2 linked regions of the Victivallis lenta genome follow. The protein of the gene in region 1 binds, or shares a complex with, the protein of each later gene. Links are inferred from orthologs where the notes say so. Each region holds a gene or a part of one and is shown on either strand. Other genes may lie near its edges.

Region 1 (6,926 bases):
ATTGTTCCGACCATTCCCTTGCGGACCAGCGTCTGCAGTGACGAGTTCGAAAACGCCGGCACCGACGCCTTCAGCGATTCGATCGGCTGCGCGCCGTCGGAGAGCAGTACTTTCAGCAGATCGACCCGCAGCGCGGCGGCGGGCTTCTGCGCGTTGACCGCGACATAGGCCGAAGCCGCCTCGCGGTCGGCGATGCGGTAAAGCTTGCGTTTTTTCGGTTTGACCTTGCCGCTCCGCACGGCGGCGGGCAGCAGCGTCCGGATCGCCTGCTCCTGCGTGCAGCAGTAGTAATCGGCCATCCAGCGGCCGAGCGCCACCAGGTGCTCCGGCACATGGGCGCGGTCGCCGCAGATGCCGAGGATCGGCTTGACCGTCCCGGCGAAGCTGCTTGTTTCGGCGAGGCTCAGAACATACCCCTCGCGCCGCGATTTGCCGAACGGCACACTGACCATTGTGCCGACCTTGACGCGCTCCGCCAGCTCCTCCGGAATCTCATAGTCGAACTCCTTGTCGAGGGCAAGGTCGACGATCACCTTTGCAACAGCCATGCGTATCCTTTCATCCATCACGCCGGATAATATACCGGGGGACACAGCCGAATGCAATACGCCGCCCGGCAAAAAAAAGCCGTTCCCCGGAGGAAACGGCTTTTTTCCGGCAAATGCCCGAAGCGTTACTTCACTGCGTTCGCGGAGATGTTGATCGAGCGGGAGTAGAAAATGAATCCGCCGACCGAATACTGCGACGCGAGGTCGAGCGTCTGGCTCGCCTTGAGTTCCTTGCTCTTCGCGGTGATGACCGGAATCATCGAGTCGACGTTCACGGTGTCCTGCAGCACGGCGATGCTGCCGACTGCATCGGTCGAACCGGTCAGGAGCGGAATCGAGAAGAGGTAGATGCCCCAGTTCTGGGCGTTCAGGTGCGCGACCGGCGTGCCGGAGAGCGAAATGTTCTCGCCGTTCAGGTTCGGGTTCTGGACGGCCTCAACGCTGGCGCATCCGGCGAAAAGCAGCCCGACGGCAGCGACGGAAAGAAGAAACATAATCTTTTTCATGTCAATAAATTCCTGTGTTTAAAGATGATCCGTACCGATGCCGGCTCAGTTGGCCGCATTGCCCGAAACCGTGACCGACTTCCAGTTGAAGATGAACGGAATCGGAACCGGAATGTTGAAGCTGCTGCTGCTGGAGACGAGGTCGACCGTCTTGGCGGCTTTCATCTCTTTGCTCTTGCCGGTGACCATCTTCGTCACGGCAGTGACGTTGCAGGAATCTTCGCCGAAGGTGATGGCGCCCGGGTTCTCGGTCGAACCGACGATCAGCGGAATCCACAGGAGGTAGAGGCCGCTGCTGTAGCCGGAGATGTGCGCCACGCCGTTGCCGGAGGCGGTGATTTTCTGGCCGTTGAACTTCGAGGTCCCGGCAGTCTGCAGCGAGGAGCAGCCCGCGAACAGGAGTGCCGCGCCGGTCAGGGCGAACAGAAACGCGATTTTTTTCTTCATTTCATCGATCCTTATGTTGATTATTTTGAACCGGGAAATGCGTTCGCCGGAGATTCGCACGAAACTGCGCCGAAAGCAATTTCCCCCTCTTCATTCCTGCTGGGAATTCGTTTTTTTAAATATAACATCCCCTCAAAAGAATGCAAGCCGCCTCCGGCGTAAATTTCGGAGAAACGGAGTTCTTGCTCATTTTCCCGCATTCAGATATTTCTTCAGGTATTGTCCGGTATGCGACTTTTTCACCTTCGCCACCTCCTCCGGCGTGCCGCTGGCGATGACCCGGCCGCCGTTGTCGCCGCCTTCGGGACCCATGTCGATGATATGGTCCGCCGTCTTGATCACGTCGAGGTTGTGTTCGATCACGATCACGGTGTTGCCCATGTCGCGCAGCCGGTAGAGCACCCGCAGCAGCTGGTCGATGTCCGCGAGGTGCAGCCCGGTGGTCGGCTCGTCGAGAATGTAGACCGTGTGCCCGCGCGGAATCCGCGCAAGCTCGGCAGCCAGCTTGACCCGCTGCGCCTCGCCGCCCGACAGCGTCGTGGCCGGCTGTCCGAGCGTGATGTATCCGAGCCCGACATCCTGCAGCGTCTTGAACTTGCGCGCCAGCGACGGAATCGCGCTGAAGAAGTCCACCGCCTGGTTCACGGTCATGTCGAGCACGTCGGCGATGTTTTTCTTCTTGTAGGAAACGCCGAGCGTCTCCTTGTTGAACCGCCGGCCGCCGCAGGCCGAGCATTCGACATAGACGTCGGAGAGGAACTGCATCTCGATCTTCTTGATGCCGTCCCCTTTGCACTCCTCGCAGCGGCCGCCCTTCACATTGAAGCTGAACCGGCCGGGGCCGTAGCCGCGCACCTTCGATTCCGGCAGTTCCGAAAAGAGCTTGCGGATGCCGCCGAACGCGTCGGTGTAGGTCGCCGGGTTCGAACGCGGCGTGCGCCCGATCGGGCTCTGGTCGATCACGATCGCCTTGTCCACGTGCTCGAGCCCCTCGATTGCCGTATGCTTCCCGGGGGGCAGGTCCTGAATGCCCTGCTTCGCATTCAGCGCGCGGACCAGAATGCCGTTGATGAGCGAACTTTTGCCGGAGCCGGAGACGCCGGTCACGCAGGTGAAAGTCCCGAGCGGAATTTCGACATCGGCTTTTTTGAGGTTGTTCAGCGCGGCGCCGCGGATTTTCAGCGATTTCCCGTTGCCGGGATTGCGCTTCTCCGGCAGCGCGATTTTCCGGCGCCCGGCCAGATAGTCGCCGGTCAGCGAACGCGGAAAGGACGGAATTTCGGGCGGCGTGCCGTATGCGACGAGTTCGCCGCCGCGCACGCCGGCTCCGGGGCCGAGGTCGAGCACATAGTCCGCCCGCAGGATCGTATCGAGGTCGTGTTCGACCACAAGCACGGTGTTGCCGATGTCGCGCAGCTTTTCCAGCGTGTCGAGCAGCCGGTCGTTGTCGCGCTGGTGCAGTCCGATCGACGGTTCGTCGAGAATGTACAGGACGCCGACCAGCCCGCAGCCGAGCTGGGTCGCCAGCCGGATCCGCTGCGCCTCGCCGCCCGAAAGCGTGCTCGACACCCGGTTCAGCGTCAGATAGTTCAACCCGACGTCGCTCAGAAAGGTCAGGCGGCTCCGGATCTCCTTCAGGATGTCTCCGGCGATCACCGCGTGTTCGCCTTCGAGCTTCAGACCGCAGACGAACTCCTTCGCGGCTTCGACCGAAAGCGCGTTGAATTTGTCGAGGCCGAGACCGCCGACCGTCACCGCGAGGCTGACCGGATTCAGCCGCGCGCCATGGCAGACCGGGCACTCCTGCGGACTCAGGTATTCGCTCAGCCGCTCGCGCACGGAGTCGGATTCGGTCTCTTCCATGCGGCGGCGCAGGTTGTCGAGCACGCCTTCGAACGGCTTGCTCCAGCGGTACTTTTTACCGTGCATCCGGTATTCAAATTCGAGCGGTTCGCTGCCGCTGCCGTACAGGATGGTGCGGCGCACCTTCTCCGGCAGCTTTTCGAACGGCATGGTCAGCATGTCCGGCTCCTTCAGCCACTCGGCCAGCTTGCGCAGCAGCAGATTGTAGTAGATGATCAGATGGCGCGGACCGCGTCGCCAGCCCGGAATCGCCCCGTTTTTGATCGACAGCGACGGGTCGGGCACGACCTTCGCGGGGTCCATGACCTGCTGGATGCCGAGCCCGTTGCAGTGCGGACACGCCCCGTACGGCGAATTGAATGAGAAATTGCGCGGCAGAAGTTCGCCGTAGGAGACGCCGCAGTGGACGCAGGCGAGATTTTCGCTGAACGACTCCTCGCGGAATTCGGGTTCTTCCCCCTCCGGCGCATCGAGCAGGACGGTCAATGTGCCGCTGCCGTGGCGCAGGGCGAGCTCGACCGAATCGGTCAGGCGCGACGGTTCGAGCTTTCCGGTGATCAGGCGGTCCACCACCGCTTCCACGGTATGCCGCTTCGTCTTTTCGAGCACCGGCAAATCTTCTCCGTCGAGCGGGACGATCTTCCCGTCGATGCGGGCGCGGACGAATCCTTCGTTGCGGATCGTATCGAGCACGTCGCGGTGCTCGCCCTTTTTGCCGCTGACGAACGGGGACAGGATCACCATCTTCCTTCCCGGCTTCAGGGCGAGCAGCTGCTTCGCGATCGCCTCGGCCGACTGCGACTCGAGCTTCCGCCCGCAGTGCGGACAGTGCGGAATCCCGACATGCGCATACAGCAGGCGCAGATAATCATAAATTTCGGTCACGGTGGCGACCGTCGACCGCGGCGTGCCGCCGGCCGTTCGCTGTTCGATCGCGATTGCCGGCGAGAGGCCCTCGATATGTTCGACCTTCGGCTTCTGCATCCGGTCGAGGAACTGCCGGGCGTAGGCGGAGAGGCTTTCGACGTAACGCCGCTGTCCTTCCGCATAAAGCGTGTCGAACGCGAGCGACGATTTCCCGGAGCCCGAGAGCCCGGTGACGACGACGAACTGATTGCGGGGAATCGTCACATCGACGTTTTTCAGATTATGCTGCGACGCCCCGCGTATCTGTATCTTTTCAAACATTGAACTGCAATCCTTTCTTCAATCTCATTAATATATAATGAAATCGGAAAAAATATACTCGGGTTTCGAAAAAAATACGCGAAGGCGCGATTGCCGCATGGGGCGTATCTGCCCGGCCGGGGGCAGGGCCTTCCTGTCCTGGCGCGGAGGGGGCGAAGCGCCCCGGCCGCCGGAGGCAGCCTGCGTGCGTACCGACCAGCTCACAAATCCGGTCAATCGTTGTTGACCGGAACTGCAAGGCGGCAGAGCCGCCGTCGGCACCGGCACCCTGCCGGTCTGGGGTTCGGGGGCGAAGCGCCCCGGCCGCCGGAGGCAGCCTGCGTGCGTACCGACCAGCTCACAAACCGAATCGGAGATTCGGACGGGGAGCCCGCACGGTCTGTTGCGCGGATGCGCAAAAAGACCGCGCCCCGGAAGGGGCGCGCATCCCCCTGTCTACAACCTTGACAGCTCGCATTCAAGCAATGTTTGCGGCTCCGGTCGATCGTAGTTGACCGGATTTGCAACGCGGCAGACCCTTTGACCGCTCCGCGGCGTTCGCCGCGTCGCTCACACCGTGCAAAGCACCGCAACTTTGTTGCGGATTTTTGCGCAGGGGCTTTGCCCGGGGCAGCTTGAGGCGCTGCCTCAAACTCCGCCAAGGGGCTCCGCGCCCCTTGGAACCTCGCCAGGGCCGAATGGCCCTGAACCCGGTCGCGCAAGCGCTCCCAACCGGCGTGTTGTGGCATCAAGGGTCTGCACCCTGCCGGTCAGGGTGCATGGAACGGCTGCACGGCATCCGGTTATTTCTGCCGGGCGAGCTGCAGCCGGCGCAGGGATTCCTCCCTGCCGAGAATGGTCATGATTTCGGAGGGGCCTCCCGGAGTGACGGCCAGCCCCGACACTCCGATCCGGATCGCCCACATCGGCTGGCCGATCTTCACCCCCTGCGCTTCGGCGTAACGGGTCATGACTGCATTCAGAGACTCGACGTCCCAGGCCTCAAGCGCTTCAAATTCGGGGATGAGCGCCTCCAGCGCCGCTTTTGCGGTTTCAGGCGTGGCTTTGCTTTTCTTGTTGCGGAAAAGCTCGGCGGAATAGTCCGGCTGTTCCGACAGGAACCCGATCTTCTCCGGAATATCGGTCAGCTTCTCGACTCTCTGCTGCAGGAGCGGCGCAATGAGCGGCCATTTCTCCTCAAGAGCCGTTCCCGCCAGCTTCGAAAACGGGAACGCCAGCGCGGCGAACGCCTCCGGCGAAAGCGCCTTGATGTATTCGCCGTTCATCCAGGTCAGCTTGTCGTAGTCGAACACGGCGGCGGATTTATTGAGGCCGTTCACATTGAAGATCTGTTCGAGTTCGGCGAGCGAGAAAATTTCGCGGTCGTTCTTCGGCGACCAGCCGAGCAGCGCGATATAATTGATGACCGCTGCCGGCAGATAACCTTCGGCGACGAGCCCTTCGAAGCTCACGGAACCGTGCCGCTTTGACAGCTTCGAGACATTTCCCTCCGCGTCGCGGCCCATGATGAGCGGCAGGTGCACATATTCCGGAACCTCCCAGCCGAAGGCCCGGTAGAGCAGATTATACTTCGGCGTGCTCGAAAGATACTCGCAGCCACGCACGACGTGGGTGATGCCCATGGTGTGGTCGTCGATCACATTTGCGAAGTTATAGGTCGGCATGCCGTCCCGCTTGATCAGGATCTGGTCGTCGAGAACCTTGTTCTCGATGGTGATTTCGCCGTAAACAGCGTCGTGATAGGTTGAAACGCCGTCCTTGTCGATCTTCTGCCGGATCACATACGGTTTCCCGGCGGCCAGGTTCGCGGCGACGGTCTCCGGGTCGAGATTCCGGCAGCGGCCGTCATAGCCGGAGACGGCCGGGTCGCCCTCCGGGGCGGGATCGGCGGCCTCCTGCTTGTCGCAGAAGCAGTAATAGGCGGCGCCCTTTTTCACGAGCTCCTCGGCATAGGGGAGATAGAGTTTCTTGCGTTCACTCTGGATATACGGTCCGAAATCGCCGCCGACGTCAGGCCCTTCGTCATGGGTGATCCCGGCGGATTCGAGCGTCTTGTAGATCACATCGACCGCTCCCTCCACATAGCGTGCCTGATCGGTATCTTCGATGCGGAGGATGAATTTTCCGTTCTGCGAACGCGCGAGCAGAAACGCATAGAGCGCGGTCCGAAGGTTGCCGACATGCATGAATCCGGTCGGACTCGGAGCAAATCTGGTTCTGACTGTTTTACCGGGCATTTTCATTTACTCTGGGTTGCTGCGGAACCGTGGCCGTCCGCATGGTTAACTGCCGATACGATCTGATTAATGTACAGCGAAATCGCCCGGATTACAACTCCGGCCCTCTCTCAAACCGCTTTTCTCCCGGTAAAAAA
Region 2 (7,364 bases), on another replicon or contig:
TTGCCGATAGATCCCGGCATAAGATGACAAAGGAGACGAAAAATCATGAAAAGAATGCTGCTTCTGCTGTTCGGAATTCTGCTGCTGGCCGGATGTGCCACTCATCCGCAGACACAGGATAAACTTTATCCCGACGTCAAAGTATCTCGCCTCCTGCGTGTCATTGACGGCGACACTTTCGCCTGTGACATCGACGAACATTCGGCCATTGCCGGAAAGAATATCTCCATTCGTCTCCGGGGAATCAACACTCCCGAACTGCGAAGCAAAGACCCGGAAGAGCGCCTGTCTGCCATCTTCGAAAAACAACGTCTTTCAGACTTACTGACCAATGCCCATGTTATCGAACTCCGAAACATCGACCGGGACAAATATTTCCGAATCGGCGCCGATGTCTATATCGACGGCGAACCGCTTCTGCCGAAACTCAATCAACAATATCTGACCGGAGGGAAATAGGCCGTGAAAACAATTTCAGTTGGTGCTCTTGCCGGAACGTTCAATAATCGGATAGGGGCCGTTTGACTTGTATTCATTGTGGAGATAAGATCTCTCTCTGCTCATGGAGAGTATGAAAGACTTTTGTTTCGACAACTGAGCCTGGATTTGCGAGAAGATGCCTCGAGCCTTGGATCGAGGAGCTTCATTCAGGATAAATAAGTTTTGGCAATCCGCCTTTCCGCATCGATCTGTGTCCGGGCGGCTATGCTCCTGGCTCTGGCTGCCGTTTTTTTTCGCTCATGCCTTGGGACCGCAGCGGGATGAGAACCGGCTCAATCCGCCGGGAATCCAGATGCGCCAGCAGCTCTGGAGTACCGATTACGACCTCTCCGTCCAGAACTTCGTAATCCGAGATGAGGTCCTGGTCGGAACGTTGAAAGCGAAAGCTCCTGTACGGCATCCTGCGTTTGCGAATGACCAGAAAGAGGGTGGAAACCTGCACATTCGAGTCGTAATACCGCTGCACCGGGTAAACCGCCTCGATCTGGAGCGCATTGTTCGCAAATGCTTTTCTTAATTCTTCCTTTTCATAATCATTCCAGCCGGCCGGCCGCAAATCGTCCCGCACACTCAGCGGCTGCATCAGGCGATGCTGCTCGCGGCGCAGCCCGGAGTCGCGCAAATCCAGCAGCCGCTTGATGGATTCATTTTCTCCATGCCTCAAATAGTAGTTCATCAGCGGATCGTTGAGTTGGTAAATCATCAGCGGCGCTTCGGAAAGGATCGTTTCCATCTGGGCGATCAACGTTTTTTGTCCCTCTTCCGTTCCGCTTTGTTCGAGCTGCCTGACCAGGGAAAGGCCGCGGAGCGACAGGGAGCCGGGGAAACGCTTTCGCGCGGCGGCCAGAAGCTGTTCATACTCCTTTTTCCGGCCGATTGATTCCAGAAATTCGAGAAATCTGATCGCCTCCGGTTCATCATTGACCGCTTCGGGATCAAAAGCCGCAAGACGGGCGGCGTATTCTTCGCAATCGGCATGAAGTGCCGAAATTTCTTCCGCAAAAAAACGGCGGTAATAATCGTTGAGCTGTTCGTAAAACACTTTGCCGGGATGCAGCAGTTTCTCAAGTGCATCCGGATCGGCTGTCGCGTACGGCATAAGTTTTTCTGCGTCGTTATATTTCCCGACCCGCTCCCGGAACGGCGGATGCTCGTCGAAAACCGGCGGTATTTCCGCCAGGGCGGCTGTCAGGCCGTTCCGGCACTCATCATAAGAGCATTCCCGGGTCAGTGCCGAACGGATGGCGGCAGCAAAATCGATCTCTTCCGCGCTGTGCGTCATCATGAGCTGTTGAAGCGTTCTGTCTCCGGCGATTATCCGGCTGCACATCGCCGTCCGGGCCATCGCCTCAAGTTGATGATCCCGGCCGAAATACTCGACGATCCGCCGGTCGGCCTCCTGCTCGAACGAACGGCGAAGCGGGTGGAGCAGCAGATCGAAATTCCGCAGGAAACAGCGTTTCCACGGGTAGAGCAGCAGATCGAAAAGCCCCAGTTCAAGCCCTTCCCAGAAGAGGCGGATATGAAAAAACAGAGCCTGCCGCGAAAGATGGCCGCCGGAGACATGCCCGAATTCATGCGCCAGAACCGCAATCACTCCTTTGGAACTCAGAGAACAGAGCAGCGGGTAGCCGATCATCAGCACGTTGGTCCGCAGTCCGGGGACGAAGGTGAACATGCTTCCGACGCTCGCGTTGAATTCGACCGAAAGGTAGATGCGGTGAATCTTCGGAGCTTTCATCCGGCAGGCGATCCAGTTGACTTTCCGATACAGTTCCGGATAATCGCGCGGTTCGAGTTTCATCATCTGTTTCCACGGCCGGTCGCGCAATGCGGCGAGATAGAATGTGATTGTAAAAACGGCATTGACCAGCAGGACTATCCCCGTGCCCGGCGCGGCGCAGACGCGCAGCATGATCCAGACGATCCCTCCGATCACCAGAAACGCCATGCCGAAGGAGAGGAGAATCAGAAACCACAATCCGGCCAGATGCAGATGCGGGTGTTTCTGCCGGAAAACCGCGATCTGCTCGTATCTCTCCCAATCTTTCCGGTTGATCTCTTCCAGAATCACGGGTGGAGTGCCTCCCTCTCTTCGTTCGCCCGGCGCAGCAGCTCAAGCAGGTGTTTCAGCCGCAGCTTCGGCGGGTTTGCGTAGCTGATGACCGGCTGTTTGCCGTCGATGCGGAAGATGGTGCCGCCCGGATTCTTCAAGGTGACTTTGCCGTCGGCGACGGTGAGAATTTCATAACCGGCCCGCGCCGCGAGAATGCGCAGGCGGATGACTTCGAGCAGGTTTTTCACCGGTTCCGGCAGCGGCCCGAAGCGGTCGCGCAGCTCTTCGCCGCAGGCGGTGAGCTGTGCTTCGTCCTCAAGCCCCGAGAGCTTCCGGTATGCGTCGAGACGCAGCCGGTCGCCGCCGATATATTCGGGCGGGAACGCCGCGGCCAGCTGCCCCTCCGGGGCGGTCAGCGTGAAGCTTACGAAGTCGATGCCGAGCTCGACCTCCGGCAGCAGGTCGTGGCGTTCGCCGCGCAGGCCGGCGACTTCCTGCTTCAGCAGCTGGCAGTAGAGATCGAAGCCGATCGTGTTCAGATGGCCGGACTGTTCGCTGCCGAGCAGGTTCCCGGAACCGCGGATTTCGAGGTCCCGCAGAGCAAGCTGGAAACCCGCGCCGAGGTTCGAACAGCGCCGGATCGCCGCGAGCCGTTTTCGCGCGTCGGTGCTGACCAGCTGGCTTTTCGGCAGGAGCATGTATGCATAGGCCTGATGCTTCCACCGTCCGACCCGGCCGCGCAGCTGGTAGAGTTCGGCCAGCCCGAAGCGGTCGGCGCGTTCGATGAGAATCGTGTTCGCATTCGGCACGTCGAGTCCCGATTCGATGATCGTGCTGCAGATCAGGCAGTCGACTTCTCCCTGCAGGAAACGGGTCATGACCTCCTCAAGCTCGTGTTCGTGCATCTGGCCGTGGGCGACCGCGAAGCGGGCTTCCGGAATCAGCTTTTTCAGCTGCTTCGCCTTTTCGTCGATCGTGCGCACCCGGTTGTGCAGGTAGTAGACCTGCCCGCCGCGGGCGAGTTCGGCCCGGATCGCCTGTTCGACGAGGTTGTCCTCTTCGGGGGCGATGACCGTCTTGACCGGCAGCCGCAGCTTCGGCGCGGTCATCAGCGTCGAGAGGTCGCGCGCACCGGCCATGGCGAGGTAGAGCGTCCGCGGAATCGGCGTGGCGGACATGGTCAGCACATCGACTTCGGCCCGGAACCGGCGCAGCCGCTCCTTGTGTTTGACGCCGAACCGCTGCTCCTCGTCGATCACGACCAGCCCGAGGTTCCGGAAGCGCAGCTCCGGGTTGCAGAGCCGGTGGGTCCCGATCAGGATGTCGATGCCGCCGGTGCCGACGCGCCGCATGATGTCGCCCTGCTCGGCGCCGGTCCGGAACCGGCTCAGCACCTCGATCGTGAACGGATACTCCGCGAACCGTTCGCGGAAGCTGTTGTAGTGCTGCTGGGCCAGCACGGTCGTCGGGGCGAGGATCGCAACCTGATAGCCGGCTTCGACCGCTTTGAAGGCGGCCCGCATCGCGATCTCGGTTTTTCCGTAGCCGACGTCGCCGCAGAGCAGCCGGTCCATCGGCCGGGACGACTCCATATCCGCGAACACCTCGTCGGTCGAACGGCGCTGATCCGGCGTGTCGGAGAACGGAAAGGCCCGGACGAACGCGCGGCATTCGCCGTTGTCCTTCGGGAACACGATGCCGGGAGCCGACTGCCGCATCGCCTGCAGACGCAGCATGTCCGCCGCATAGGAGCGCACGCCGTGGCGCGCCGACTCCTTGTCTCTGCCCCACTTCGCGCCGCCGAGCGCGTGAAGATGCACCTTGCCGGGGCTGCCGAGGTAGCGGCTGACTTTGTGGGCCTGCAGAAGCGGCACGTAAAGCAGCTGGCCGTCCTTGTATTCGAGGGTGAGGACTTCCCGGACGATTCCCCGCGTATTCAGTGTCTTGAAGCCGCGGAAGATGCCGATGCCGTGGTCGAGATGGACGGCGTAATCGCCGTAGTCGAGGTCGGCCAGCGAAAACTCCGGGACCCGGACCGGTTCCGGTTCGACTTCGGCGGCGGCCTGTTCTTCGAGCGCCTCTTCGAGTTCGAGTTCGTGCGGGTCGTGCGTGTAGCCGCAGGTGACCAGCTCCCGTTCGGTGATGACCAGCAGTTTTTCTTCCGGCAGGGAGAAACCGCACCCGAGTCGTGCCGCATCGCAGGAGAGTCCGGCCGTATCAAGTCCCATGCGGCGGCAGTAGGCCCGCAGCGCGGGGAGATTCTCCCGGTGGGGCGCGACCAGCACGACCTCATAACCGGTTTCGAGCGCCCGGCGCAGGTGGTCCTCCAGCAGTTGCCGGGCCATCCGGCAGGCGCCTTCGCGCGCTTCCGGCGCGAATACGCTTCCGCCGTCCGTCTCCGGTGACGGCAGCGGCGGTTCGATTTCCGAAGGCGGCGTTTCGGGGTGGAAGGCCCCTTCGGTACTGTCGTAAAAAGCGAAAGAGCCCTCCCGCTTTGCACAGAGCCGGTCGATTTCGTCCAACCGGCCGACGGCTTCGGCTCCCGAGTATTTCCCGAGCCGTTCGCGTCCGGCTTCGGGATAGACGGAGAGAAACGAGAAGTCGACTCCGGCCAGGTAGTCGAAGAAGTCCGCTTCGGCCGCGCCCCCGGCCGTGATGCCGGCCCGGCCGATCACCCGGTATTCATCAAGCGGACCGGTTGAGCGCTGCGTCTCCGGCGCGAAACTCCGCAGCGAATCGATTTCGTCCCCGAAGAATTCGACCCGGCATGGAAAATCGTGCGCCGGACTGAACAGGTCGACGATGCCGCCGCGCCGGGCGAACTCACCCGATACGGTTGCCTCGTATTCGTCGTCGTAATCGAGTTTGACCAGTTTTTCGAGCAGCGCCGCGGGCGGGATTTCAAGCCCGGGGCGCAGGATCAGAGTGGACTCCCGGGTTTCGGCCGGCTTCGGCGCGGGAGCAGTCAGGGCGTGGACACTCCCGATGTAAAGATCGAAGGCATCGGTCAGCGCCGCGTTGAGCGCCCGTGCCCGCCGCGCCTCTCCCCCCGGAAACAGCAGTTTGCCCCGGCCGCATTCCGGGATCGGGAGTATGCGCAGCGGGATGCCGGTCAGCGCCGCGGCGGCTTCGCACTCCGCCGCCGCGCGGTCGGCCAGCTTGAGCTCCGGAAACGCCGCGACCAGAGGCTTGCCGAGTTTCCTGACGGCCTGGATCAGAAGGAAGGCGATGCTGCCCGGATCGACTCCGGAACGGCTGATTCCGGCATCTCCGCCGGTTTCCAGCTGTTTTTTCAGTATTTTTTTCCAGTTTCTCATTTTAATGACTTGACTTTCAGCAGGAAAGCTTTATCTTGGTAAATTTGTGGAAACACGTTTATTGAGCATTTGATCAATTTGCCGGTTCCCGGCGGTTCGTATCTTCTGTGCTCGTTTTATTATATGCCGGAAAGCCGATTTTTTATAGTGGATACGGCATTATTTTTTTATAAATTTCAATTTTTTTCATGTTTCCGCATGGGAAAATGTATTCGGTGAATCGTTTTCGTTTTGCGGAAGAGTTGGGGACCGTTATGCCTGTGAAAAAGAGTGGGTCGAATCTCGGGAAGGACCGGGCGGGCGAAGTGACCGCCGGCCTTGATGAAGAAGTCAAACTCAGGAAATCCATCCGGGTTTCCGCAGCCGGGGAGGAGGAGTCGGCGAGACGTCTCGATGTTCCGGACGAGCTGCCGGAAGAGAGCGAGGCCCCTTCCGCCGATCCGCGGCCGAAGGGCAAGCTGCTGATCAGGAAGGTTGAAGCTCCGCCGACCAAGTTCATGCCGAAGGGGGCCGCCGCGAAGCCGGTTGCTCCGGCTGCCGACGAGGAGGAGAGCTTCAGGGAGGTTCCCGAAAGCGTTGCGAAAAGCCGCCGCAAGGCCGTCGATGTTTCCGCTGTCGCCCGTCCCCGTACCAAGCAGGAGAAGGAATCGGCCCGCAAGATCGCGCTTGACTCCAAAGTGGTGGCCGGCGCCAAGAACGATACGATGAAGGTCTATATGGGCGAGATCGCCCGTATTCCGCTCGTGAACAAGAAGGAAGAGGCCGAGCTGGCAGATGCCATTCACGGCTGCGATGAGGACCGTCACGAAGATGCGCGTTCGACGCTGATCAAGGCGAATCTCCGTCTGGTGGTCAAGATCGCCCACGACTTCAAGGGGCTGGGGCTGCCGCTTCTGGACCTCATCAGCGAAGGCAATATCGGCCTTATGCGCGCGGTCGAGAAATTCGATCCGGCCAAGGGCGCGAAATTTTCCAGCTATGCAGCCTGGTGGATCAAACAGTCGATGCGCCGCGCGCTCGCAAACCAGAGCCGCACCATCCGCATCCCGGTGCAGTCGGCCGGCAAGATCAACAAGATCAAATCCGTCCGCATGAAACTGACCGAAGAGCTCGGGCGTGAACCGACCGACGCCGAAATCGCCGAGCATCTCGACTTCAGTGAACGCACCGTGGCCGGACTCCGGCTCGCCGATCTGCGCACCTTTTCGCTGCATGACCCGATCCAGCAGGGGGAGGAGGGCGAATTCCAGGATATCATTCCGGACCGTCACGCCATGACGCCCGACCAGATTCTCGGCGACGTCGAATCGGTGTTCCGGCTGATGGACCTGCTCGAGAAACTGGAAGAACGCGAACGGCGCATCCTTGAAATGCGGTTCGGGCTGCGCGGCAACCGGCCGCTGACCCTCGAAGAGGTCAGTCAGGAGATCGGCCGCACCCGCGAACGTGTCCGCCAGATCCAGAATCAGGCGCTTTCAAAGCTGAAGCAG

Evidence for each region.
Region 2: the proteins of uvrA (region 1) and mfd are in contact, whole or in part, in a crystal structure (PDB 4DFC), measured with the Escherichia coli proteins. The link is inferred for Victivallis lenta from one-to-one orthologs.

Annotation. Positions count from the first base shown.
Region 1 is NZ_VUNS01000004.1:141,700-148,625, reverse strand. Bases 1,488-4,918 are described here. They hold uvrA (excinuclease ABC subunit UvrA), read right to left. Parts: upstream 4,553-4,918; coding sequence 1,688-4,552; downstream 1,488-1,687. Other genes in these bases: FYJ85_RS05765 (hypothetical protein), read right to left, coding at 1,488-1,501. Outside these bases: replication restart helicase PriA, read right to left, coding at 1-548; FYJ85_RS05770 (hypothetical protein), read right to left, coding at 674-1,054; more of FYJ85_RS05765, read right to left, coding at 1,100-1,487; gltX (glutamate--tRNA ligase), read right to left, coding at 5,335-6,789. UniProt on the Escherichia coli protein: The UvrABC repair system catalyzes the recognition and processing of DNA lesions. UvrA is an ATPase and a DNA-binding protein. A damage recognition complex composed of 2 UvrA and 2 UvrB subunits scans DNA for abnormalities.
Region 2 is NZ_VUNS01000020.1:40,886-48,249, reverse strand. Bases 2,372-6,240 are described here. They hold mfd (transcription-repair coupling factor), read right to left. Parts: upstream 5,875-6,240; coding sequence 2,572-5,874; downstream 2,372-2,571. Other genes in these bases: FYJ85_RS23235 (sigma-70 family RNA polymerase sigma factor), read left to right, coding at 6,129-6,240; FYJ85_RS16060 (M48 family metalloprotease), read right to left, coding at 2,372-2,575. In the rest of the region: FYJ85_RS16065 (thermonuclease family protein), read left to right, coding at 55-459; more of FYJ85_RS16060, read right to left, coding at 704-2,371; more of FYJ85_RS23235, read left to right, coding at 6,241-7,364. UniProt on the Escherichia coli protein: Couples transcription and DNA repair by recognizing RNA polymerase (RNAP) stalled at DNA lesions. Mediates ATP-dependent release of RNAP and its truncated transcript from the DNA, and recruitment of nucleotide excision repair machinery to the damaged site.